4 regions of the Aquamicrobium ahrensii genome follow, and region 2 is predicted to be linked to each of the others. Evidence: riboswitches for the same ligand, from Rfam matches in the RefSeq annotation. Region 2 holds a riboswitch; each other region holds the start of a gene.

Region 1 (6,522 bases), on a different contig from region 2:
TAGCTAGCGGGCTCTTTCGACGCTTACGGAGAACCCGACATGCGAAGCCTGCTCGCCATCCTGACCGCAACCACCATACTGGTCCCGGCCGTCGCCGGCGCCGCCACGGTCTACCCGCTTGACCGCGCTACGATCCTCACCGCTTCGCCCTTCGACGTTAAGGTGGAGTTCGACGGCGTCGTCGCCGGCTCCGACGTCAGCGTCACCATCAATGGCAAGCCGGCCGCTGAAGTGCTCGGCAAGGAAGCCACCTTCATCGAGAAGGAAGACGGCGTTGAGGCTTCCGCCGTGCGTCTTGAAGGCGTCACGATCACGGAACCCGGCGTCTACACCGTCATCGCCAGGGCCGGCGATGAGGAAAAGACCGTGATGTGGGAAGTTTACGGCACCGCTGACGAGCCCAGAGCCAAGAACGTGATCTTCCTGATCGCCGACGGTCTTTCGGTCGCGCACCGCACCGCCGCCCGCATCATGTCCAAGGGCATGACCGAGGGCAAGGCCAATGGCCGCCTCAACATGGACGAACTGGACCGCATGGCCTTCATCGGCACCTCGTCCACCGAAGCCGTCGCCACCGACAGCGCCAACACCATGTCGGCCTATATGACCGGCCACAAGAGCGCGGTGAACGCGATCGGCGTCTATGCCGACCGCACCGAAGATCCGTTCGACGATCCGAAGGTCGAGACGCTGGTCGAGGCGCTCCGCCGCCAGACCTCGAAGTCGGTCGGCATCGTCACCACTTCCGAACTTCAGGATGCGACGCCTGCCGCGCTCTTCGCCCACACCCGCCGCCGCGCCGAGAAGGCCGCCATCAACAACCAGATCTTCGACCTGAAGCCCGATGTGATCTTCGGCGGCGGATCGGCCTATTTCCTGCCGCAGTCGGTTGCCGGCTCCAAGCGCAAGGACGACACCGACCATATCGAGGGCTTCAGGGAAGCAGGCTATACGCTGGCCACCACCAAGGGTGAGCTGGAGGCGGCAGCCGGCTCCAACACCGGCAAGGTGCTCGGCCTGTTCCATACCGGCAACATGGACACCACGCTCGACCGCGAGTTCCTGAAGAAGGGCACCGTGGAGAAGTTCCCCGAGCAGCCCGGTCTGGTCGACATGACGAAAGCCGCTCTCGGCCAGCTTTCGAAGAACGCGGAAGGCTTCGTGCTGGTTGTCGAGGCCGCCAATGTCGACAAGATGTCCCATCCGCTCGACTGGGATCGCGCCGTGGTCGACACCATCGAGTTCGACAAGGCCATCGGCGTCGCCCGCGAGTTTGCCGAGCAGAACCCCGATACGCTGATCGTCGTCACCGGCGACCACACCCATGGCGTCTCGATCATCGGTACGGTCGATGACGAGAAGCCGGGCGACGATATGCGCGAGAAGGTCGGCACCTATGCCGATGCCGGCTTCCCGAACTATGTCGACTCGGATGGCGACGGCTATCCCGACAGCGTCGATGTCTCGCGCCGCCTGTTCCTGGCGGCCAACAACGGCCCCGACCACTACGAGACCTTCCGTCCGAAACTCGACGGCCCGTTCGTTCCGGCCATTCAGGATGAGAACAAGAAATACATCGCCAACGAGGCCTACAAGGACGTTCCCGGCGCTGTTCTGGTGCAGGGCAACATCCCGCGCGACGGCGACACCGGCGTCCATGCCGTGGACGACGTGGTGCTTCAGGCTACCGGCCCCGGCTCGGAGAACTTCAAGGGCTATATGGAGCAGAGCGACGTCTACCGTGTGCTGGCCGACGCTCTGGCGCTGGGCGCAAAGCAGACGCAGTAAGCGCCTCGCCATCGGGAAACAGGCCCGGAGAAGCTCCGGGCCTGCATCCGTTTCCGTTCCGCGCAGGCTTTGCAAAGGAGGCTGCAATGAATTCCCGCAAGATCCGACGCCGGCAGATGCTGGGTATGGTGGGCGGCGCGGTGCTTTCGCTCGCCGCTTCGCGCCCCGCCCATGCGGCCGCCGACATGATTTCTTTCGACGAGTTGTATGGCAAGGTCAGCGTTCTCGGCCTCACCTTCTCCGACAAGGTGAAGGCGCTGGAAGGCAGGTCCGTGGTCATGCGCGGCTTCATGGCCCCGCCGCTCAAGGCCGAAGCCGATTTCTTCGTGCTCACCGAAATTCCCTTGGCGCTCTGTCCCTTCTGTTCCTCGGATGCGGATTGGCCGGACGACATCATCGTGGTCTATCTCGACCGGGCGCAGACCTTCGAGCAGGCCAACGGCATCATCGAGGTTTCGGGCAAGCTCGAGGTCGGCTCCTGGACCGACCCCGAGACCGGTTTCGTCAGCCTGCTGCGCATCGTCGGCGCTGATTTCCGGAGGGTCTGAACGTGCTGGCGCTTTCCGTCGACGGCCTGCAGGTGCGCTATCCGGGATTGCCGGTTCCGGCGCTCGATCTGCCTTCGCTCAGCCTCGCTGCGGGCGAAACGGCGGCGCTTGTCGGCCCCTCGGGTTCTGGCAAGACGACCTTCATCAACATCGTCACCGGCATGGAGCGGGCCGGCTCGGGGCGCGTTGCATGGAATGACGAAAACATTGCCGGATTGCCGGAAGGCGGGCGCGACCGCTGGCGTGCCCGCAATGTGGGTCTCGTCATGCAGGACTTTCATCTCTTTCCCGGTCTGTCCGCCGAGGCGAATGTGCTGCTGCCCCAGCGCCTGTCGCACCTGCGCCTGCCGGCGGGGATGCAGCCGCGGGCCCGGGAATTGCTCGCAAGGGTGGGGATCGAGCGTCCGGAGCAGCTTGTCGGCACCATGTCGCGCGGTCAGATGCAGCGCGTGGCGGTTGCCCGCTCGCTGGTCGGCAGGCCCGGCCTGATCGTGGCCGACGAGCCGACCGCCAGCCTCGATGCCGAATCCGGCGCTGCCGTCGCCAACCTGCTGGTCGAACTGGCACAGGAGGCCGGCTCGACGCTGATCGTTGCCAGCCATGACGGCAGGCTTATCGAACGCATGGGCCGCACCTTGCGGCTGGAGAACGGCCGCCTGGCGGCCTGAGCGGAGAAAGAAGTGTTCCATTTCATTCTTGCCGACCTTCGCCGCAACTGGATCGGCGCGCTGATCCTCGCCCTGCTGATCGCGCTGGCGACGGCGCTCGGCGTATCCGTCACGCTGCAGGAGCGCGCATTGCGGCTGGGCAGCGCGCGTGCCGCGGCCGCCTTCGATCTGGTCGTCGGCGCTGCGGGTTCGGAAACGCAGCTCATCCTGTCGTCGATCTTTCTGCAACCCGCACCGCTGCCGCTGCTGCCGCCTGAAACGCTGGCTGCGCTTCGGGCCGATCCGCGCGTGGAAAATGCCGTTCCCGTCGGCTTCGGCGATTTCGTGGCCGGTTATCCGATCGTGGGCACGACCTCCGACGCGGTTGAGATGCTTGGCGGGCTGGGCGAGGGCGAAGGGTTCAGCCACATGGGCGACGCCATCGTCGGCGCGCAGGTCAGCCGCGCCATCGGCGACAGCTTCCATCCCTTCCACGGGGCGGTCGGCGAAGCCGGCGAGGTGCACTCGCATGTGGAGTACCGGGTGGTCGGCCGCATGGCGCCTACGGGAACGCCGTGGGACCGGGCCATCCTCGTGCCGATCCAGTCGGTGTGGGCCACCCACGCCAATCACGATCACGATCATGGTCATGAGCCGGAGCAGACGGCAGGGCTGGCCGCTGTGGCCAGCGTTCCCCACGATCATGGCCATGACCACGGCCCGGGCTTCGCCGGCGAAGCGGTCGATGAATCCGAATTGCTGCACACTGACAATCCCGGGGTGCCTGCGATTCTCGTGAAGCCGAAGAGCATTGCCGACGCCTACAATCTGCGCCAGCAGTACCGCACGGAAACCACACTGGCCGTCTTTCCCGGTGAAGTGCTGACAAGGCTTTACGGCACCCTGGGCGACGCCCGCCGTATCCTCGGCTTCGTGGCGATGGGCGCGCAGGCGCTGGTCGGGGCGGCGATCCTTATGGTGGTGGCCGTTCACGTGCTCCAGCGCCGCCGCCAGATCGGCGCGCTGAGGGCCTTCGGCGCACCGCGCCCGGTGGTGATGGGCATGGTCTGGACGGAGGTCTTCATCCTTGTCGCGGCCGGTGTGATCTGCGGGTTCGCCATCGGCTATGCGATCGTGCGGGCCATATCCGGCTATCTGGCCAGAAACAGCGGCGTGGCCATGCCGGTGGAGTTCCAGGCGGCGGACCTGTGGACGCTGCTCTTCCTGCTCGTTGCCTGCGCGGCAGCGACCCTGCTTCCCGCGCTCATCGCTTATCGCCAGACCCCGGCGCAGGCGTTGCGATCCTGATAGGAAAAATCCGAAAAGATCAGATCACGATATAAACATTTCTTTATGTGATATTGACAGCGGTGACTGAAACCACGACACTGCGCCTCGTCGTGGTTCTTCGGGGTATTTTACGCCCTGAAGCTAAGAGGGAAGCCGGTGCCTTTGAAAGGAAAGCCGGCGCTGCCCCCGCAACTGTAGGCGGAGAGCCTGCGTCCATCCATGTCACTGGGGTGAAAGCCCCGGGAAGACGGGCGCAGGCGATGACCCGTGAGCCAGGAGACCTGCCATGACAGAAAACGTCCACGGGCGGGGTGTCCCGATGGCCGCGGTGCGTCTGCTTTCCCGGCGGGCGACGACGGCTGTTCTGGTCACCACGCTCCAACCATCGGGGTTATGGAATGGCTATCTCGACAGTTCCCGTCGCAACGCTTGGCGTGCCGCGTATCGGCCGCCGTCGCGAACTCAAGTTCGCTCTCGAAAACTACTGGGCTGGCAAGGATACCGCCGAATCGCTGCTTGAAACGGCAAAGCGCCTGCGCGCCGAAAACTGGCGCCAGCAACGCGACAAGGGGGTGACGCGCATCCCCTCGAACGATTTCTCGCTCTACGACCATGTGCTCGACACGGCCGTCATGATCGGGGCGATCCCTCAGCGCTACGGCTGGACGGGCGGCGAGGTGCCGCTCGACACCTATTTCGCCATGGCGCGGGGCAGCCAGGGCGATGCGGGTTGCGGCCATCCGGGCCATGTCCACAGCACCTCTGCGCTGGAAATGACCAAGTGGTTCGACACCAACTATCACTACATGGTGCCGGAACTTGCGCCCGAACAGCAGTTCGTGCTTGCCACCGCCAAGCCTGTCGACCATTTCCTTGAAGCGAAGGAACTGGGCATCCACACCCGCCCGGTCATCCTCGGGCCTGTCACGTTCCTCCGGCTCGCCAAATCGCGCGGCGAGGAGTTCGACCTGTTGTCGCTGCTGCCCAAGCTGCTGCCGGTCTATTCGGAACTGCTCGGCCGTCTGTACAAGGCCGGCGCCGACTGGGTGCAGATCGACGAGCCGTGCCTTGTCCTCGATCTCGATGACGGTGAGCGTGCCGCGCTGGAAACGGCTTATCGCCATTTCTCCGAGGAGGTGCCAGCGCTCGGCATCATGCTCGCCACCTATTTCGGCGCGCTCGGTGACAATCTGGACCTCGCCCTGTCGCTGCCGGTCTCGGGCCTGCATATCGATCTGGTGCGCGCGCCGGAGCAGCTTGAGCAGGTGGCACGGCTGGCGCCGAAGAATCTGGTGCTGTCGCTCGGGCTGATCGATGGTCGTAACGTCTGGCGTGCCGACCTCACCGCCGCACTCGATTACCTGAAGCCGCTGGTCTGCGGCTGGCCGCTCGACCGCATCGAGATCGCCCCGTCCTGCTCGCTTCTGCATGTGCCGGTCGATCTGGAGCTGGAGACCGCGCTCGATGCGGAACTGAAGTCGTGGCTCGCCTTCGCCACGCAAAAGCTCGATGAGCTCGTGCTTCTGGGTCGGGCATTGTCCGGGGGGCGCGGCGAGGTTGCCGAAGCGCTTCAGGCCAGCGCCGATGCCATCGCCTCGCGCCGCAAATCGCTCCGCGTCCACGATCCGCTGGTCGAGGGCAGGCTGGCCGCTGTGGATGACGCCATGGCACGCCGCAAGAGCGCCTTTGCCGAACGACGCCGCAAGCAGGGCGAGAAGCTGAACCTGCCGAGCTTCCCCACCACCACCATCGGTTCCTTCCCCCAGACGGCCGAGGTGCGCAAGGCCCGCTCCGCCCATGCGAAGGGCGAACTCAGCTTTGCCGATTACGAAGCCTTCCTGCGCAAGCAGACCGAGGCCGCCATTCGCTGGCAGGAGGAAATCGGGCTCGACGTGCTGGTTCACGGCGAGTTCGAGCGCAACGACATGGTGCAGTATTTCGGCGAGCACCTTTCGGGCTTCGCCTTCACGCAGGCCGGCTGGGTGCAGAGCTACGGCTCGCGCTACGTGCGCCCTCCGATCATCTTCGGTGATGTCTCGCGGCCCAACCCGATGACCGTGCGCTGGTGGCAATATGCGCAGTCGCTGACCGACAGGCCGGTCAAGGGCATGCTCACCGGTCCGGTGACGATCCTCAACTGGTCCTTCGTGCGCAACGACATCCCGCGTTCGGAAACCTGCCGCCAGATCGCGCTCGCCATTCGCGACGAGGTGGTCGATCTGGAAAAGGCGGGCGCGGTCATGATCCAG
Region 2 (6,522 bases):
GCCGCAGTCAGCAGCGCAATGGGCAGCCTGCCGGGCGAGACGGAAGAGCCGGACGGTGGCCGGCGCTTCCTTTTGCCCGTGTCCGCTTTGGGGCCCGTGTCCAGCTTCGGGATCGTCAGGGTTTCGGAGCCAACCGGCCTGCGCAGCGCCGGCTGCCGGGCAATCGCCGTGTCGAGCGCGCTCACGGTTGGCCGTCCCCCCTGCGTTTTCGGCCAAGCGATACGATGCGATCCTTCGCATCGAGCAGCCTCGTCACTTTGGAGCCGAGGCTGAGCAGTGTCGCCAGCCGTTCCGTATCGAGTCGTTTGACGTCATCGTACCAGTTTGTGAGCTGTTCGATGAGTCCGTTCATCTCCATAAGCCTGGACTGGGCATAACGTTCCTCCTCGCTGCCTGGCTGCTGCATGAGGAGTTCGCGCAGAACCGACAGGGTCGGATCGACCTCGCGCTTCTTGCGCTCTTCGGCCAGCGTGCGCAGGATCTGCCAGATGTCGTCCGGCGCAATGAAGAAATCACGCCGGTCGCCGGGGATATGGCGCAGGATGACGAGGTTCCATGCCTGAAGCTCGCGCAGCCCCATGGAGACGTTGGAACGCGAAATGCCCAGCCCCTCGACGATCTGGTCGGCGCACAGCGGCTCCGGCGAGACATAGAGCAGGGCATAGATCTGGCCGACCGTGCGGTTGATTCCCCAGCGGCTGCCCATTTCGCCGAAATGCAGCACGAAGGACTGGATGAGAGGCGGGAGATTCATGACGGACCGTAATTTCAGAAATTTCTGAAAATTCAGTACGTCTCGTCACGAGCGAAGTCACTTGGGCACCATGTCGCACCGGTACGCGTACGGACAGCAACCGTTCGGAACAGCAGGTGTTTCCCCACCGGTTTCAGAAGCCGAGGGTTTCCTCGAAACGGTCCCAGGAGCGGTACATCTCGTATCGGCCGATACCCTTGACCGGCACATGGCCATAATAGGGAGAAAGCTGGATTTCCGCCGCCATCTCGCCCTGCCCGGCGACGGCGGCGGTGTAGATCGCGGAGGCAAGCCCGGTGCGATTGGCGCCATGGTCGCAATGCACAAGCAACGGCTTGGGAACCGCCCGCATCAGCCGGGCCAGTTCAGCCGCCTTCTCCACCGGCAGGCGGCGGGCCGAAGACATCGGAAAATCGATGATCTTTATGCCACGCCGTTCCGCTTCGGCGCGCGCGGCCAATGCCTCGTCATCGGGTTTCTCGTCGCGCAGATTGACGATTGCGCGAATACCGTAACGCTCCGAATAGGCGGCGATATCACGATAATCCGGCTGGGCTGAGCGATAGAACTCTCCGGGAATCACTTCGTGGAAATTACCGATAAGCTGCTGCACGCCCATATGGGCGCCCATCAGCGCCGGCGCGCCGAGCAACAAAGCCATGATCATCCGAAGACGTCGCAATACGGGCTCCTTGGTTCCTTGCAGGCTGTTCCTTGACATCTCTTTGCGACAGGAAAAAGAAGAAAGCCCCAAACGCGGTCAGTCGTGCGATATGCGGCCGGTCAGGCGGGTGAAATGCCCCATTTTGCGGCCAGGACGCGATTCCGCCTTGCCATAAAGATGCACCATGACATCGGGCTCGGCCACGAGCCCCGGCAAGCGGGCCACATCGTCCCCGATCAGGTTCTCCATCACGCAATTGCTGTGGCGGCGCGTGTCGCCCAGCGCAAGCCCGGCGACGGCCCTGATATGCTGTTCGAACTGCGAGACCACGCAGGCGGCCTCCGTCCAGTGGCCGGAATTGTGCACGCGCGGCGCAATTTCGTTGACCAGCAGCGAACCGTCGTCGAGAACGAAGAACTCGACACCGATGACGCCGACATAGCCAAGCGCGTCGAGGATCGAAGCGGCGGCGGCGCGCGCCATATCCACCGTCGTCGCCGAAATCGCCGCCGGCGTCGTGGAAGTGTGCAATATGCCGTCGCGATGCACGTTCTCGGCAGGCGTATAGGTCACGACCTCGCCATCGGCGCCACGCGCGCCGATCACCGATATTTCACGCGCGAAGGAGATCAGGCCCTCAAGGATCAGCGGCGTCGATCCCATCGCCTCGAACACGCCGGCATAGCTGCCGCTTTCCATGTTGCGGAAGACGCGCTGGCCCTTGCCGTCATAGCCCATGCGGCGCGTCTTCAGGACGCCGTTTCCCCCGAAGGCCTGCAAGGCGGAGGCGAGACCTGCATCGCTGTCGACGGCCAGAAACGGCGCGGTGTCGATGCCGATGCCGTTGAGGAACTGTTTCTCGATCAGCCGGTCCTGCGACACCTCCAGCGCACGCGGCGGCGGCAGCACCGGCACGCGGACGGCGAGCGCCTCTGCCGCTTCCACCGGCACGTTCTCGAATTCATAGGTGACGACAGCGCTGATCGAGGCGAGTTCCGCCAGCGCGGCCGGATCGTCATAGGCGGCGACGATCTGCCGGTTGGCCACCTGCGCGGCCGGACAATCGGCCTGCGGTTCGAGAATGGCGATGCGATAGCCGAGGCGCGCGGCGGCCATGGCCAGCATGCGGCCAAGCTGGCCGCCGCCGACGATGCCGATGGTCGATCCGGGAGCCAGCATCAGCCTTCATCCTTCGGTTCGAGGGCGACCTTGTCCGTCTGCGCCGCTCGCCAGGCCTCAAGCCGCCCGGCAAGTTCCGCATCGGTAAGCGCCAGCACGGCGGCCGCGATAAGCGCGGCGTTGATTGCGCCCGCCTTGCCGATGGCGAGCGTTCCGACCGGAACGCCGGCCGGCATCTGCACGATCGACAAAAGCGAGTCCTGCCCCGACAGCGCTTTCGATTCCACCGGCACGCCGAACACCGGCAAGGAGGTCATCGCCGCCGCCATGCCCGGCAGATGGGCTGCCCCGCCGGCGCCGGCGACCACCACCTTGTAACCGGCGGCCTTCGCGCCGGTGGCGAAATCGTAGAGACGCTGCGGCGTGCGGTGGGCCGAAACGATCAGGCTTTTGTGGGAGACGCCAAGCTCGGCCAGCGTATCGGCGGCGTGGCGCATGGTCGTCCAGTCGGACTGGCTGCCCATGATGATGGCGACATCGGCTTGTCGGTCGGTCAAGGCCCTGCTCCCGTCAGCAAAGCGGCGACGTAGCGGAATTTTCGCGCCCCCGCAAGGACGCACCGCGCCGCAATCGGACCACAGGGCAGCGCAGCCGGAATTGACAGCCCTGACCGCCAGTGCTTAGCGTCGCAGGTGGAATCGGTTCCGAGTACGGATGAAAAGGGAACACGGTCAGCCGATCGATCGGCCAAGCCGCGACTGCCCCCGCAACTGTAACCGCCGAGCCTCCCCCGATGAGCCACTGGATCGCAACGGTCCGGGAAGGCGGCGGGAGGCGACGAAGCGGAAGTCAGGAGACCTGCCGGTTCTGGTCACCCATGCCGGGTCACGGGGTGTGATCAGGCGCGGCGCTCCGTTGCGGTGACACCACAGAGTGTTGCCGCGTGCCTCACGGCTGCCGGGTGGAACCGATCCCCCTGCCCTGCCGGTCCGCGGTTGAAATGGAAACCGCCGGCGAAGACCGTCCGGCATTCGGGGGCAAGACCATGAGAAAGAAAATTCTGGCGGCAGGCGTATGCTCGCTGGCGCTGACCGGCACCGGCTGGGCGCAGCAGTCGACAGATTTCGACGACAACGTCATTCAACTTGACACGATCGTGGTGACCACGCCGCTGCGGCGCGCGTCGTCGCTGGAGCGCTCGACCTCGTCGGTCGCCGTGATCGACGAGGAGGACATCAGGAAATCGCCGGCGATCGACCTTCTCTCGCTGCTGAAGACGCAGCCGGGCATCACCGCGACTTCGAATGGCGGTCTGGGCGCCGACGCCAGCCTGTCGCTGCGCGGAACCAGCGCGGCCCAGACGCTCATACTGGTCAACGGCGTGCGGGCGGCATCCGCCACGGCTGGCACCCTCAACCTTTCCAGCATCCCGCTCGATTCCATCGAGCGCATCGAGATCGCCAAAGGCGGCCACTCGGCCCAGTATGGCGCCGACTCCATCGGCGGCATCATCAACATCATCACCAAGCAGGGCGGCTCCTGCCCTGAGGGCACAAACGCCTGCGGCAGCGTGACGGCCGGTGTCATGCATCCTTGGGGCGGCACGTTGTCCGGCAATGTCGGCGGCAGCACGCAAGACGGCCTGAGTTATTCCTTCGGCGCCAGCATTCTCGGCACGCAAGGCTACGACTACCGCCTCTCGCCCGGCCACGACCCCGACAAGGACGGCTTCACCAGAGGCTCGGTCAACTTCTCCTTGTCGAAGGAAACGGCGCTCGGCGCGATTTACACCGATGGCCTCTATACGCGTGGACGCAACGAATACGACGACGATCCGTACGGGAACATCTCCCACACGGATAATTTCTCCGGCCGCCTCGGCGCACGGCTGGACCACTCGGAGAGCTGGACCTCGAATATCGAGCTGTCGACGGCCCTCGACTACTCTGCCCTTTCGCAGGATAGTGTCCGCGGCGACGACTTCGACACGCTTCGCTACGGCCTGCTTGCGACGACGCAGAAACAGTTTGATCTCGGCGCAACGCATCACGTCGTCCAGGGCGGCATCGAAGCCTATCGCGACTCGGTGAAGAACAGCGCCGTTTCCGGAAGCCCATATGACGAGTCGAAACGGGACCTTGTCGCGGTATTCGGCCAGTATTCGTTCGAATATGAACGCCTCACCGTCGATACCGGCCTTCGCCATGACGACAACGAGCAATTCGGCGACGTCACCACATACAATGCCGGGGCGAGCTACGAGCTGACCGACAATCTGGTTACGCGCGCTTCCTACGCCACGGGTTTCCGGGCCCCGACCTTCAACGATCTCTACTACCCCTTCAGCGGCAATCCGGACCTCAATCCGGAGGAATCGCGCTCCTACGAAATCGGCCTGAACTGGCGGCTGACCGATAGCACGACGCTCGACATGGCGCTGTATCGCAACGACATAGACGACATGATCGCATGGGCGCCGATCGACCCGAGCGATCCCGACGGTTTGTGGCAACCTTCCAACATCAACCGCGCGCGCATCACCGGCTTCGAGGCCAGCCTGGAGCATCGCTTCGACCCGCAATGGAGCGTACGGGCGATGGTGGACATACGTGAGCCCCTGAACAGGAGCCCCGGCACGCACGGCAAATACATCGCCTATGGGGAGCGTTTTCGTGGCAGCACCGGCTTCACCTATACCCCGACGCAAGACCTCAGCCTGTCGGCCGACCTGCTCTATGTCTCGTCGCGTTACGCCGACGAGCTCAACGCAAGGCGGCTTCCTTCCTACATAACCGCCGATTTTTCGGCCATTTACACGATCGACGAGAAGTCGCAGCTCAAATTCTCCGCCCAGAATATCTTCGACAAGAAGTATGAAACGAAGGAAACTTTCCGTGCGCCCGGCCGAACGCTCAACCTGAGCTTCACCCGGTCCTTCTAAGCGATGTCCCCAGCGGCGAAATGTGGTCGATGAGAGCCTTGCAAACAGCATTGTCGTGTTTCGCCGCCGCTTTCCTGCTGGGCGCGGTCGCGTTTTTCGTCTTCGGGCAGCCCGCCCTCGCCGCAGAACCCGCGCCTCGCCGCGTCGTGTCCATGAATGTCTGCACCGATCAGCTCGCCATGCTGATCGCCGGAAAGGACCAGCTTCATTCGGTCTCCGTGCTGGCCAGCGATCCGCGCACCTCGGCCATGGCCGTTGAGGCGAAAGCGTTTCCGGCCAATCACGCGCTGGCCGAGGAAATCTTCCTCATGGAGCCCGACCTCGTGCTTGCCGGAACATTTTCCGCGCGCGCCACGATCGGGCTGGTGCGCCGTCTCGGGTTCCGGGTGGAGACGTTCGCGCCGGCCCGTTCCTTCAGCGACATACGCGACAACATCGTGCGCATCGGCGAACTCCTGCACCGGCGGCGGCGCGCCGCCGAACTGGTTGCGGAAATGGACGACGGGCTGGCGCGCCTCCGGGCCGGTCCGCATTCCGGCCGCACCATCGCGCTCTATGAGCCGAACAGTTACACCGCCGGCGGAGGCACGCTGGCCAGCGAGATTTTCAGGGCGGCGGGGCTCATCAATGTCGCCGAAGAACTCGGCGTCACCGGCTCGACCCGCCTTCCGCTGGAACAGCTCATAATGGCCAGGCCTAATCTGATCGGCCGCTCCAGCAGCGACTACGGCGCACCGGCGCTGGCGCAGGAGAACCTCGTTCATCCCGCTTTCCGCGCCCTCGCGAAGCGGGAGATGATCGACCTGCCGGTGGCGAAGATGATCTGCGGCGCTCCCTTCACGCTCGACGCCGCCTTCCTTTTGCAGGATGCCGCCGGAAGGCGGAACCAGCCATGAACGCCGGTCGCCGTTATCCTGTGTTGATCGCCCTGCTTGCCGTCCTCACGCTGGCGCTGTTCCTGCTGTCCTTGACCATAGGCCCGGCCGGCATCGCGTTTGCGGAAAGCATGAAGGCGTTGTTCTCCGACAAGGCCGACGGCGTTGC
Region 3 (6,522 bases), on a different contig from region 2:
AGCTGATCGCCTCCATCGAACGATCGGCGAACTCGATAGCCGCCTCGGAGGCATAAGGGATGCGCAGCGCCTGCAGCGCGTCCTGGAAGCCCATCAGGCCGAGGCCGACCGGGCGGTGGCGCAGGTTCGAGGCGCGCGCTTCGGGGATTGTGTAGAAGTTGATGTCGATGACGTTGTCGAGCATGCGCATCGCCGTGGCGACTGTTTGCGCCAGACGGTCGAGGTCGAGACCCTTTTGCGCCACGTGGTTGGCGAGGTTGACGGAGCCGAGATTGCACACGGCCACCTCGTCCTTCGATGTGTTGAGGGTGATTTCCGTACACAGGTTCGACGAATGCACCACGCCGACATGGCCTTGCGGCGAGCGGATGTTGCAGGGGTCCTTGAAGGTGATCCACGGATGCCCGGTCTCGAACAGCATGGTCAGCATCTTGCGCCACAGGTCGAGCGCCCGCACCTTGCGATACACCCTGACGCCGCCGGCCGCCGCCTTTTCCTCATAAGCTTCGTAGGCCTTGCGGAAGGCTGCGCCGTAAAGGTCGTGCAGGTCGACCACCTCGTCGGGCGAGAACAGCGTCCATTCGCCGTCGGCGGCGACGCGCTCCATGAAAAGGTCCGGCACCCAGTTGGCGGTGTTCATGTCGTGCGTGCGGCGGCGGTCGTCGCCGGTATTCTTGCGCAGATCGAGGAATTCCTCGATGTCGACGTGCCATGTTTCCAGATAGGCGCAGACCGCGCCCTTGCGCTTACCGCCCTGATTGACGGCGATGGCCGTATCGTTGGCCACCTTGAGGAAAGGCACGACGCCCTGGCTCTCGCCATTGGTGCCCTTGATGTGGGCGCCGAGGCCGCGCACCGGCGTCCAGTCGTTGCCGAGGCCGCCGGAATATTTGGCGAGCAGCGCGTTGTCCCGGACACCCTTGAAGATGGCTTCGAGATCGTCGCCGATGGTGGTGAGGAAGCAGGACGAGAGCTGTGGCCGCAGCGTGCCGGAATTGAACAGGGTCGGCGTCGAGCACATGAAGTCGAAGGACGACAACAGATTGTAGAACTCGATGGCGCGCGCCTCGCGGTCGATCTCGCGTATGGCGAGCCCCATGGCGACGCGCATGAAGAAGGCCTGCGGCAGCTCAAAGCGCTTGCCTTTGGTGTGCAGGAAATAGCGATCGTAGAGGGTTTGCAGGCCGAGATACTGGAAATTCAGGTCGCGCTCCGGTTTGAGCGCCGCGCCGATGCGCTTCAGGTCGTAGCGGCCGAGTTCGGGGTCGATCAGCTCGGCCTCGATGCCGGTCCTGATGAATTCGGGGAAATAGGTGGCGTAGCGCCCGGCCATGTCGGCCTGCGTGGCCTGCTCGGAGCGGCCGGTCACGAAGCTCAGCGCCTCGTGGCGCAGCCGGTCGAGCAGCAGGCGGGCGGAAACGAAGCTGTAATTCGGTTCGGTCTCGACCAGCGTGCGCGAGGCGAGGATCGGCGCCAGCGACAGTTCGTCCTCGGTGATGCCGTCATAGAGGTTGCGCAGCGCTTCGGTCAGGATCGTCTGCGGCGACACCGCCTCCAGTCCCTCGCAGGCTTCCTCGACGATGCGGCGGAAGCGGTCTTCGTCCAGCGCCGCCTTTTCGCCATTGGCGAGGGTGACGTGGAGCGAAGGCGCCGCCGTCTCGATTGTGGACGCCCTGGCGGCCGCCCGCTCGCGGGTGCGCTCCTCGCGATAAAGCACATAGGCGCGGGCGACCTTGTGGTGCTCCGAACGCATCAGCGCCAGCTCGACCTGATCCTGCACGTCCTCGATGTGGAAGGTGCGCCCCTCGCCAACGCGGCGCATGAGGTTAGACACGACCTGTTCCGTCAGATCCTTGACCACGTCATGCACGCGGCGCGAGCCGGCCGCCACCGAACCCTCCACGGCCAGAAACGCCTTGGTCAGCGCAACGGTGATCTTGGTCGGATCGAAGGGCGTGACCGATCCGTTGCGGCGGATGATGCGGTAGCCCGGCTCGGTCGGGGTGCGGACTTCGGTGTCGATGGATGGTGGAACCGCATCGGTCCCGTTTGTCTGGAGTGCAGTGGTCGCCGGCATCTTGTCCCCGTGGCGCTGTGGACGGGGACGTTGAAGGCGACGCATGCCGGAAAGCGCGGTTCAGGCCGCGCGGGCAGGCGCACCTCCGGGACACCCCGCCCGAGTTTCGTGCATCGTCAGGGCAGGTCTCCTGGCTCACGGATCATCGTCGCCGTCGGGCCTTCCCGGCGCTTCTGGCGCCAGTGACACGAAAGAGACAGCGACTCACCGTTTACAGTTGCGGGGGCAGCGCCGGAATTCCCCGGAAGGGCACCGGCTTCCCTCTTAGCCTTGCCGAACCATAAGGATTCAGAAAGGAACCATGGCAACTACATTTAGTATCAGGGTGCTTTTTTCTGTCAACAGCTAGCGTGGAAATTATAATGGCAGGGTGATTTTATCCACGCTATCCAAAGGCTGCCTGTGCATGAATGTTGGCGCGGGAATGATCGAGCGGCTTCGGTCGCCTCAGCCATGCTGAAGCATTTTGGCGCCGGGCGGAACACCCGGCGCAAGATAGACACAGGGAGTGCGGGCGGCGGCCGTTGCGCCGACGCGCGGGATCAGACCGCTTCCAGATAGGTCTCGAACTCGAAATTATTGACTCGCAGCGCAAAGGTTTCGAGTTCCTGCCTTTTGCACGCGACCAGCCAGCCTCGCAACGCGTCGGGGAATATCTCGGCGACGAGGTTGCCGCTTTCGAAACTGGCGATGGCCGAGGCCCAGTCAGGCGGCAACTTGGGCAGGTTGCGTTCATAAACGTCTGTCGTCGCCGGCTCGCCGGGATTCAGCTTCTTTTCGATGCCGATAAGCGCTGCCCCGAGAATCGCGGCCAGCACAAGATATGGATTGGCGTCGGCCCCGGCGACGCGATGTTCGATGCGGCGCGCCGAGGAAGGGCCGCCCGGAATGCGGATAGCCACCATGCGGTTTTCGTAGCCCCAGGCCACTGCGGTCGGCGCATGGGAATTCGGACGCAGGCGGCGGTACGAGTTGAAATGGGGCGCGAACACCAGCGTGCTCTCCGCCATCGCGGCGAGCAATCCGCCCACTGCATGCCGTAAAGTGTCGGAGCCTCGCACGGTCCCGTCGTCGAAGACGTTGGCGCCGTCCTTGTCCTGGAGACTGAAATGGACATGCAGCCCGCTGCCCGAACGTTTTCCATAGGGCTTCGCCATGAAGGAAGCGATGAAACCGTGCTGGCGGGCGATGCCCTTCACCGTGCGCTTGAACAGGATGGCGTCGTCCGCGGCGCGCAGCGCGTCATCGACATGGTTGAGGTTGATCTCGAACTGGCCGACGCCGTTTTCCGCGATCGCCGAATCGACCGGAATGTCCTGCGCCCGGCAGGCTTCATAGACATCGTGCATGAAACCTTCGAAATCGTCGATCTCGTCGATGGAAAGGGCGGCGTCGGAATCGAGCCGACGGCCGGTGACCGGCGAGACCGGTCCGCGCGGCCGCGCCGGCTTCGGATCGACCAGATAGAATTCCAGTTCGGTGGCGACCACCGGCGTGAGGTTTAGCGCCTTGTAGCGGTCGAGGATGCGGGCCAGCACCTGGCGCGGATCGCCAAGGAAAGGCGCGCCGCTTTCGTCGGACAGCCAGAGGGGAACGAGGGCGGTGGGGTGCGCGGTCCATTCCATCGGCAGGATGCCGCGCCCGGTCCAGTGGCAGATGCCGTCGGCGTCGCCGGTCGAGAACACCAGCTTGTTGCCGACGATGTCTTCGCCCCATATGTCGACACCGCATACCGAATAGGGCATGCGCAGCTTGCCTTGCAGGGCCTTGACCGCCTGATCGACGGGAATGCGCTTGCCCCGCATGATGCCATTCAGGTCGCAGACCGCGGCCCTCAGGCTCTGGATGTCGGGCCGGCCATTCAGCCAGTCCAGAACCTCCCTGATCGCTTCACTCAATTGATGCCTCCGGGTTGGTCGAACATAGGGGTGAGGACGCGGAAGGCTCGCAAGGAACCGCACGCGCGCAGGCCGCGCAAAGGCGCGGCAGGATTCACAATGTCAGGGGAGAAAAAGGGACGACGCCGCCTGTGCGCGCCGTATCGGGTCAGCGGTCGCCCGGACCGGAATGTCCTGTTCCCGGGAATTTTGAAACTTGCCCCCGTTGAAGCCGGCGAGAGGCTTCCCGAGAGCAAGCAAAAAAGTGCGTTCCCCCCAGCGCCATCCCCGCGGTTCGCATGGAGCGAACCATCTTGGCGTTGACAATATCCGGCGGATATCGACTTGCCAAGCCGGTTGGCGGGGTCAGCTCTTCTTGCGGGCCCGGTTCGCGAAAGGATTATCCGAGGTGCGCAATGCGACCCGGATCGGCACGCCGGGCATGTCGAAGGCCTCGCGCATATTGTTGACCAGATAGCGCACATAGGATTGCGGCATGGCGTCCGGCCGTGAGCAGGAAACGACGAAGCCGGGCGGGCGCGTCTTGGCCTGCGTCACATATTTGATCTTCAGCCGGCGGCCGGCGACGGCGGGCGGCGGATGATGGGCGAGGATGCCTTCCAGCCAGCGGTTCAGCCTGCCCGTGGAAACGCGGCTGTTCCACACCTTGTGGGTGCGCACCACCGCATCCATCAGCTTGTCGAGGCCACGCCCGGTCTCGGCGGAGACGGGCACCGCCTGAATGCCGCGCACCTGCGGCAGCAACCGTTCGGTCTTCTCCCGCAGTTCGGCCAGCGCCTGCTGCGGATTGTCGATCAGGTCCCACTTGTTGAAGGCGATGACCGGCGCGCGACCCTCGCGGACGATGAGGTCGGCGATCTGCAGGTCCTGCTTCTCGAAGGGGATGGTGGCGTCGAGCACGATGATGACGATCTCGGCAAAACGGATGGCGCGCAAGCCATCGGCCACCGAAAGCTTTTCCAGCTTCTCCTGGACCTTGGATTTGCGCCGCATGCCGGCGGTGTCGAACAGTTTCATCTGGCGACCGCGCCAGTCCCAGTCGACGGAAATCGAATCGCGGGTGATGCCGGCTTCCGGCCCGGTCAGCAGCCGTTCCTCGCCGATCAGCGCGTTGATGAGCGTGGACTTGCCGGCATTGGGACGCCCGACCACGGCGATGCGCAGCGGTTTGGTTTCGTCATAGGCGGGCGCTTCGGCTTCCGGGTCGGAAATGTCCTCGCCGATCAGCACTTCGCTGGCCGCCAGCGTCTCGTCGTCTTCGTCTTCAGCGCCGAGCACACGCTCCTCGCCCAGCGCCTCGACCACCGCGTCGCGCAGGTCCGGCATGCCGATGCCGTGCTCCGCCGAAACCGGCACCGGCTCGCCCAGACCCAGTTCCCACGCCTCCAGCAAGCCGCCCTGAGCGCCGCGCGCTTCCGACTTGTTGGCGACAAGAACGACAGGCTTGCCGGAGCGGCGCACGATGTCGGCGAAGGTGCGGTCGTCGGGCATCAGCCCGGCCTTGGCGTCCACCACGAAGAAAATGACGTCGGCCTCGTCGATGGCGATCTCCGTCTGCGCGCGCATGCGTCCCGGCAAGCTGGCGGCGGGCGCGTCCTCGAAACCGGCGGTGTCGATCACCTCGAAAGCGAGGTCATAGAGCTTCGCGGCGTGGACGCGGCGGTCACGCGTTACGCCGGGCGTATCGTCGACCAGCGCCAGTTTGCGCCCCACCAGCCGGTTGAAAAGCGTGGATTTGCCGACGTTAGGCCGGCCTATGATGGCGGCTTTGAAGCTCATGCGTCACGACGCGCCGCCCGAACCGCGGATCAGTTCGGACATGAGAGTGGCGCGCTGGCGAATGTTCTGCGGGGATTGCTGATCTTCCACGATCTGGTCGAACAGCTTCAGCGCGTCGGCGCCATTGCCTTCCTTCCAGGCGGCGAGCCCAAGCGCTTCGCGGGCGGAATGACGCAGCGCGCTGCCATCCACGGCCAGCGCCTCGACGCGGGCGGATACGTCGGCATAGGAGCCGCTGTCGACCAGAAGCAGCGCGGCGCGCAGCTTCGCCATGTCGCGCAGGCCCTGCGGAATGGCGTTGTCGGCGGCGACGGCGTCGAGTTCGGTCACCGCGGCGGCCACATCGCCGCTGTCGGCCTTGAAGGTCGCGGCGCGCAGGCGCGCCAGAACCGGATAGGCGCCGTAGCCGTCCTTCTGGAGAGCGGCGAGCGCCGCCAGCGCTTCCTCCTGCTTGCCTTCATTGGCGAGGGTGAGCGCCTGCGAGAAAGCGTCGCCGGAGCGGTTGGCGCGGCTTTCATCCCAATGGCGATAGCCGACAAAGGCGGCTGTCGCCAGGACGACGAGGACGGCGACGGCGATTATCAGCGGGCCGAAGCGGTTCCATATCGCCTTGGCCTGCTCTTTGCGCAGTTCTTCGTTTACTTCGCGGATAAAACTGTCGTCGGCCATTCACTCAACCGTTTCTGTGCCGCCATGGCGGTTCGTTCGCCTGCGTTTTAGCTGAAATTCGCCGGCATGGAAGGGGCGCAGCCGAAATTCACCATGGCT
Region 4 (4,464 bases), on a different contig from region 2:
CGCACAGACCGAACTCGCAGGCCGCCGAAATCCGCACGCCGCTGGCGCGCGCCGCCTGAAGAACGGTCTGGCCGGGAAGGCATTCGCCCTCCACATCGGAAAGGCTGAAGCGCACCGGCACGGTTGCGGCGGGCGCCGTGCCCGCGTCCGCATTGGCGGGCAGTTCGGGGAAGGCGGCGGGCGCGGGCTCGACCGGCGGCGCGCCGAAGCTTTCCTGATGGTAGAACGCCATATCGAAGCCGGCGGCCTGCAACATCTCGCGCACCGCCCGCATGAACGGTTCGGGGCCGCAGCAAAACACTTCGCGCTCGCGGAAGTCGGGCGACAGAAGCGGCAGGCGCACGGCGTCGATGCGGCCCATATGGCCGAACCAGCTTTCGCGCGACGAGCGTTCCTCGATCAGGAACGACAGCGAAAGGCCGGGCATGCGCGAGCCCAGCAACTCAAGCTCCTTGCGGAAGATGATTTCTTCCGGCCGCCTCGCGCAGTTGACGAAGGACACGTCCGTGCCCGGCGCGCAGTCGTTCAGCCAGCGCAGCATCGACATCACCGGCGTGATGCCGGAGCCGGCCGAGATGAACAGATATTTGGCGGCCGGATGGTTGTGGTGGGTGAATTCGCCGCCCGGCCCGAACGCTTTCAGCCGCGCGCCGACACCCAGATTGTCGAACATCCAGCGGGCGCCCACGCTGCCCGGCTGCGCCTTCACCGTCACCGCGATGGAGAAGGGGCGCGATGGCGACGACGACAGCGTGTAGGTGCGCATGAGCGGCCCGTCGTCCACGGGCAATTCGAGCGTTATGAACTGGCCCGGCTTGTAGCGGAACCATGTCTGCGCATCGGACCGGAAGGTGAAGGTCTTCACCTCCGGCGTCTCGTCCGCGATGCCGATCACCTCCAGAACCTGAAGGCGATCGTTCCACGGGGCCATCTCGTCCAGATGGCGGTAGAGCCCGGGATCGGTCATGGCGTTCATCGGCTTCTCCTCAGGCGACGTTCTTCAGCCTGGGCTTTTCACCCTCGCAAAGCCGTGGCTCCATGAAGTGCGCATACCATTCCACGAACTGGATCACGCCCCCTTCATGCAGTTCCGAATAGGGGCCGGGCTCATAGGCCGGCGAGCGGATGCCGAAGGCGTTCTCCTCCACAATGCGGCGGTCCTGATCATTGGTCTCCGTCCACACATGGATGAGTTCCTCCAGATCGTAGTCGACGCCTTCGACCGCATCCTTGTGGACCAGCCATTTGGTGGTGACGGCGGTCTCTTCAGGGCCAAGCGGGATGACGCGGAAGGTCACGGCATGGTCGATCAGCACATGGTTCCATGTGGCGGGGTAGTGATAGAGCATCAGCGTGCCGATACGATCGGCGCTGACCTGATCGGAAAGATTGCGCTTCACCGAGGGCTTGCCGGTCATGGTGTAGCTCACCGCGTCGCGCAGCAGCGGCGCGCGGGTGGCGCGGAACTGTCCGGCCTCGTCGATGCGGAAGCGCGCTGGCAGGCCCGCCGCCTCGCATTTTTCCCAGTGCTCCACCATCTCCGGATCGCTCTCGGCACCATTGACGCCGGTGACGCTGGGCGCTTCCGGGAAGGTCTTGCACAGTTCCGGATGGTTGCCCGCGCAGTGGTAGCATTCGCGGTTGTTCTCCCACACCAGCTTCCAGTTGGCCTTCTCGACGATGGTCGATTCATAGGCGATCTTCGCCTCGGAAAGCTTGTGCGGTGCGAAATAGGGCTCCATCAGCATGCGGAACGGCTCGAAATCGGCCGGCTCGTCCGCAAGGCAGATGAAAATGTAGCCAGCGACGCTCTCGCAGGCGATGGGCTTGAGCGAATGGGCGGACGGGTCGAAATCCTCGGCCATCTGGCGGGCGAAGAGCAGCCTGCCGTCGAGGTCGTAGGTCCACTGGTGATAGGGGCAGACCAGCCGCGCAGAGGTGCCTTTCGGCGTCGTGCATACGCGGCTTCCGCGGTGGCGGCAGGAATTGTGGAAGGCTCTGATCCTGCCTTCGCGGTCGCGCACGATCACGATCGGGTAGGAGCCGACCTGCACGGTGAAGAAGCTTCCCGGCTTCGCCACCTCGCAATCATGGCCGATGAAGAGCCAGTCCCGATACCAGATCAGCTCCATGTCGAGCCTGAAGAAATCGGGATCGGTGTAGAAGGGCTGCTCCAGCGACCAGCCGTGCCTGCGGGCGCGGATCAGCGTGAGCATTTCGTTACGGGCGTCCATGTCCTGTCCTCGCTAAAGGACTGAACTTGGTGGTGATTTGGGGAAGGAACGGCAACCGCCGACGCCGGCGGCCGGGTCGTACGCCATTCGCTCCTTGACCGCCCACCGCGATCAGTCGAGACCAACGTGCTCAAGGCTGGTTTCCGGGCTCCGGAGCGTCCCGTAAAGGACCGCCTCGACACCTTCCCGGGGGCATCTCCCCAGTGGTTCACCGTCGAGGTTTGCGCTCCGCCACCGTTGCGGGGGCAGCGCCGGACTTCCTCTTGCGAGGGCGCCGGCTTCCCAATTCTCCCTTCCGCACGAGGCGGTCGGGCACCTTAAGCATATTGATGTGAACACCATTCGCGGTGGCGAGGAGCATGAGAAAGCGACATCGCCCCGGCGCAAAGACGACAGGCGATGCCGTGACGCGTGAACCTGCCGTCCCACGGCGATCCAGGTCAGTCCCAGGCCAGCGCGCCGCCGTTCTGGTACTCGATGACGCGGGTCTCGAAGAAGTTCTTTTCCTTCTTCAGATCCATGGTTTCGCTCATCCATGGGAACGGGTTTTCGGTCTCGGCGAAGACCGGCGCGAGGCCGAGCTGGGCGCAGCGGCGGTTGGCGATGAAGTGCATGTATTGCTCGCACAGCGCCGCGTTGAGGCCGAGGAATCCACGCGGCATCGTATCGCGGCCATAGGCGGCTTCCAGTTCGGCTGCGTCGAGGATCATGCCGCGCACCTCGTCCTGGAACGCCTTGGTCCACAGGTGCGGGTTTTCCAGCTTGATCTGGTTGATGACGTCGACGCCGAAATTCAGGTGAATCGATTCGTCGCGCAGGATGTACTGGTACTGTTCGGCGATGCCGACCATCTTGTTGCGGCGGCCGAGCGACAGGATCTGCGCGAAGCCGGTGTAGAACCACATGCCCTCGAAGATGACGTAGAAGGCGACAAGGTCGCGCAGGAAGGATTGATCGGCATCCGGCGTGCCGGTCTTGAAGTCGGGATTGTCGAGGTTCTGCGTGTGCTTCAGCGCCCATTCGGCTTTGTCGGTGATCGACGGCACCTCGCGGTACATGTTGAACAGCTCGCCTTCATCGAGGGCGAGGCTTTCCACGATGTACTGGAAAGTGTGGGTATGGATCGCCTCCTCGAAAGCCTGACGCAGCAGATATTGCCGGCATTCGGGATTGGTCAGATGGCGGTAGATGGCGAGCACGATATTGTTCGCCACCAGCGATTCGGAAGCCGCGAAGAAACCGAGATTGCGCTTGAGCATGCGCCGCTCGTCTTCCGTCAGCCCATCCTTCGACTTCCACAGCGCGATGTCGGCCTGCATCGACACCTCGGTCGGCATCCAGTGATTGTTGCAGCCGGAGAGGTACTTTTCCCATGCCCAGCGATACTTCAGCGGCAAGAGCTGGTTCACGTCGGCACGGGCGTTGATCATGCGCTTTTCATCGACGGTCACGCGCGCGGCGCCCCGCTCGATTTCGCCAAGGCCGGTGGCGTCGCCGGCAGGCGCATCCTTGCCCGGAAGCGGGATTGAAGGGTTGTTTTTGGGTTCGGACCAGTCGAGCATCTCATTCTCCGGTTAGGCTTGGCGCACCCATCCCTGACGCTTCAGGCATCGGCCGGAGGCCGGTCGGGATCGCATGAATGGTGATGGCGCAGGATGGGGCGATGTCTCCCCATCCCGGCCTGTCAGCTTTGCCCTCCCCGGCGGGGAGGGCGGGTGCCTGCTTACTGGCAGGCTTCGCAGTCGGGGTCGTCGATGGCGCAGGCCTTGCCCCATGCCGCACTTGGGTCGACCATGATCGGCGTGGCAGCTTCCGCTGCCGACACGCTTGCCGGCGAAACGGCGTTGAGCTTGCCGTCGGTGCCCTTGAGCGTCGACTTCTCGACATGGGTGGCCGAGCGCGAGCGCAGGTAATAGGTCGTCTTCAGGCCCTTGCGCCATGCAAGCCGGTAAAGCTCGTCCAGCTTCTTGCCGCTCGGATTGGCGATGTAGAGGTTGAGCGACTGCGCCTGATCGATCCATTTCTGGCGGCGCGAGGCGGCGTCGATCAGCCAGGAGGAGTCGATTTCGAAGGCGGTGGCGTAGAGGGCCTTGAGATCGTCCGGGATGCGGTCGATCTGGCCGACGGAGCCGTCGAAATACTTCATGTCCGAAACCATCACCTCGTCCCACAGCCCGCGGGCTTTCAGGTCATGGACGAGCGCGGCGTTCACCACGGTGAAGTCGCCCGA

What was found. Region 2 has a riboswitch for cobalamin ahead of ABID44_RS13185 (TonB-dependent receptor plug domain-containing protein). Riboswitches for the same ligand answer to the same signal wherever they lie in the genome.
Region 1: it holds a riboswitch for cobalamin, as region 2 does, so the genes downstream of both, metE (5-methyltetrahydropteroyltriglutamate--homocysteine S-methyltransferase) here and ABID44_RS13185 (TonB-dependent receptor plug domain-containing protein) in region 2, are expected to answer to the same signal.
Region 3: it holds a riboswitch for cobalamin, as region 2 does, so the genes downstream of both, ABID44_RS03700 (ribonucleoside-diphosphate reductase subunit alpha) here and ABID44_RS13185 (TonB-dependent receptor plug domain-containing protein) in region 2, are expected to answer to the same signal.
Region 4: it holds a riboswitch for cobalamin, as region 2 does, so the genes downstream of both, ABID44_RS03690 (aromatic ring-hydroxylating oxygenase subunit alpha) here and ABID44_RS13185 (TonB-dependent receptor plug domain-containing protein) in region 2, are expected to answer to the same signal.

Annotation. Positions count from the first base shown of each region.
Region 1 is NZ_JBEPMN010000002.1:159,234-165,755, forward strand. Features, by position in the region: gene ABID44_RS03655 (alkaline phosphatase) at 40-1,788, shown strand; gene ABID44_RS03660 (hypothetical protein) at 1,875-2,336, shown strand; gene ABID44_RS03665 (ABC transporter ATP-binding protein) at 2,339-3,004, shown strand; gene ABID44_RS03670 (ABC transporter permease) at 3,017-4,291, shown strand; cobalamin riboswitch at 4,368-4,576, shown strand; gene metE (5-methyltetrahydropteroyltriglutamate--homocysteine S-methyltransferase) at 4,672-6,522, shown strand, end outside.
Region 2 is NZ_JBEPMN010000010.1:61,410-67,931, reverse strand. Features, by position in the region: gene cydD (thiol reductant ABC exporter subunit CydD) at 1-104, opposite strand, end outside; gene ABID44_RS13205 (GbsR/MarR family transcriptional regulator) at 182-754, opposite strand; gene ABID44_RS13200 (tyrosine-protein phosphatase) at 888-1,415, opposite strand; gene ABID44_RS13195 (5-(carboxyamino)imidazole ribonucleotide synthase) at 1,515-2,600, opposite strand; gene purE (5-(carboxyamino)imidazole ribonucleotide mutase) at 2,597-3,094, opposite strand; cobalamin riboswitch at 3,220-3,417, shown strand; gene ABID44_RS13185 (TonB-dependent receptor plug domain-containing protein) at 3,583-5,478, shown strand; gene ABID44_RS13180 (ABC transporter substrate-binding protein) at 5,508-6,374, shown strand; gene ABID44_RS13175 (FecCD family ABC transporter permease) at 6,371-6,522, shown strand, end outside.
Region 3 is NZ_JBEPMN010000002.1:171,461-177,982, forward strand. Features, by position in the region: gene ABID44_RS03700 (ribonucleoside-diphosphate reductase subunit alpha) at 1-2,077, opposite strand, end outside; cobalamin riboswitch at 2,181-2,396, opposite strand; gene ABID44_RS03705 (glutamine synthetase family protein) at 2,620-3,975, opposite strand; gene der (ribosome biogenesis GTPase Der) at 4,321-5,754, opposite strand; gene ABID44_RS03715 (tetratricopeptide repeat protein) at 5,758-6,423, opposite strand.
Region 4 is NZ_JBEPMN010000002.1:166,686-171,149, forward strand. Features, by position in the region: gene ABID44_RS03685 (FAD-binding oxidoreductase) at 1-967, opposite strand, end outside; gene ABID44_RS03690 (aromatic ring-hydroxylating oxygenase subunit alpha) at 987-2,234, opposite strand; cobalamin riboswitch at 2,352-2,569, opposite strand; gene ABID44_RS03695 (ribonucleotide-diphosphate reductase subunit beta) at 2,675-3,796, opposite strand; gene ABID44_RS03700 (ribonucleoside-diphosphate reductase subunit alpha) at 3,958-4,464, opposite strand, start outside.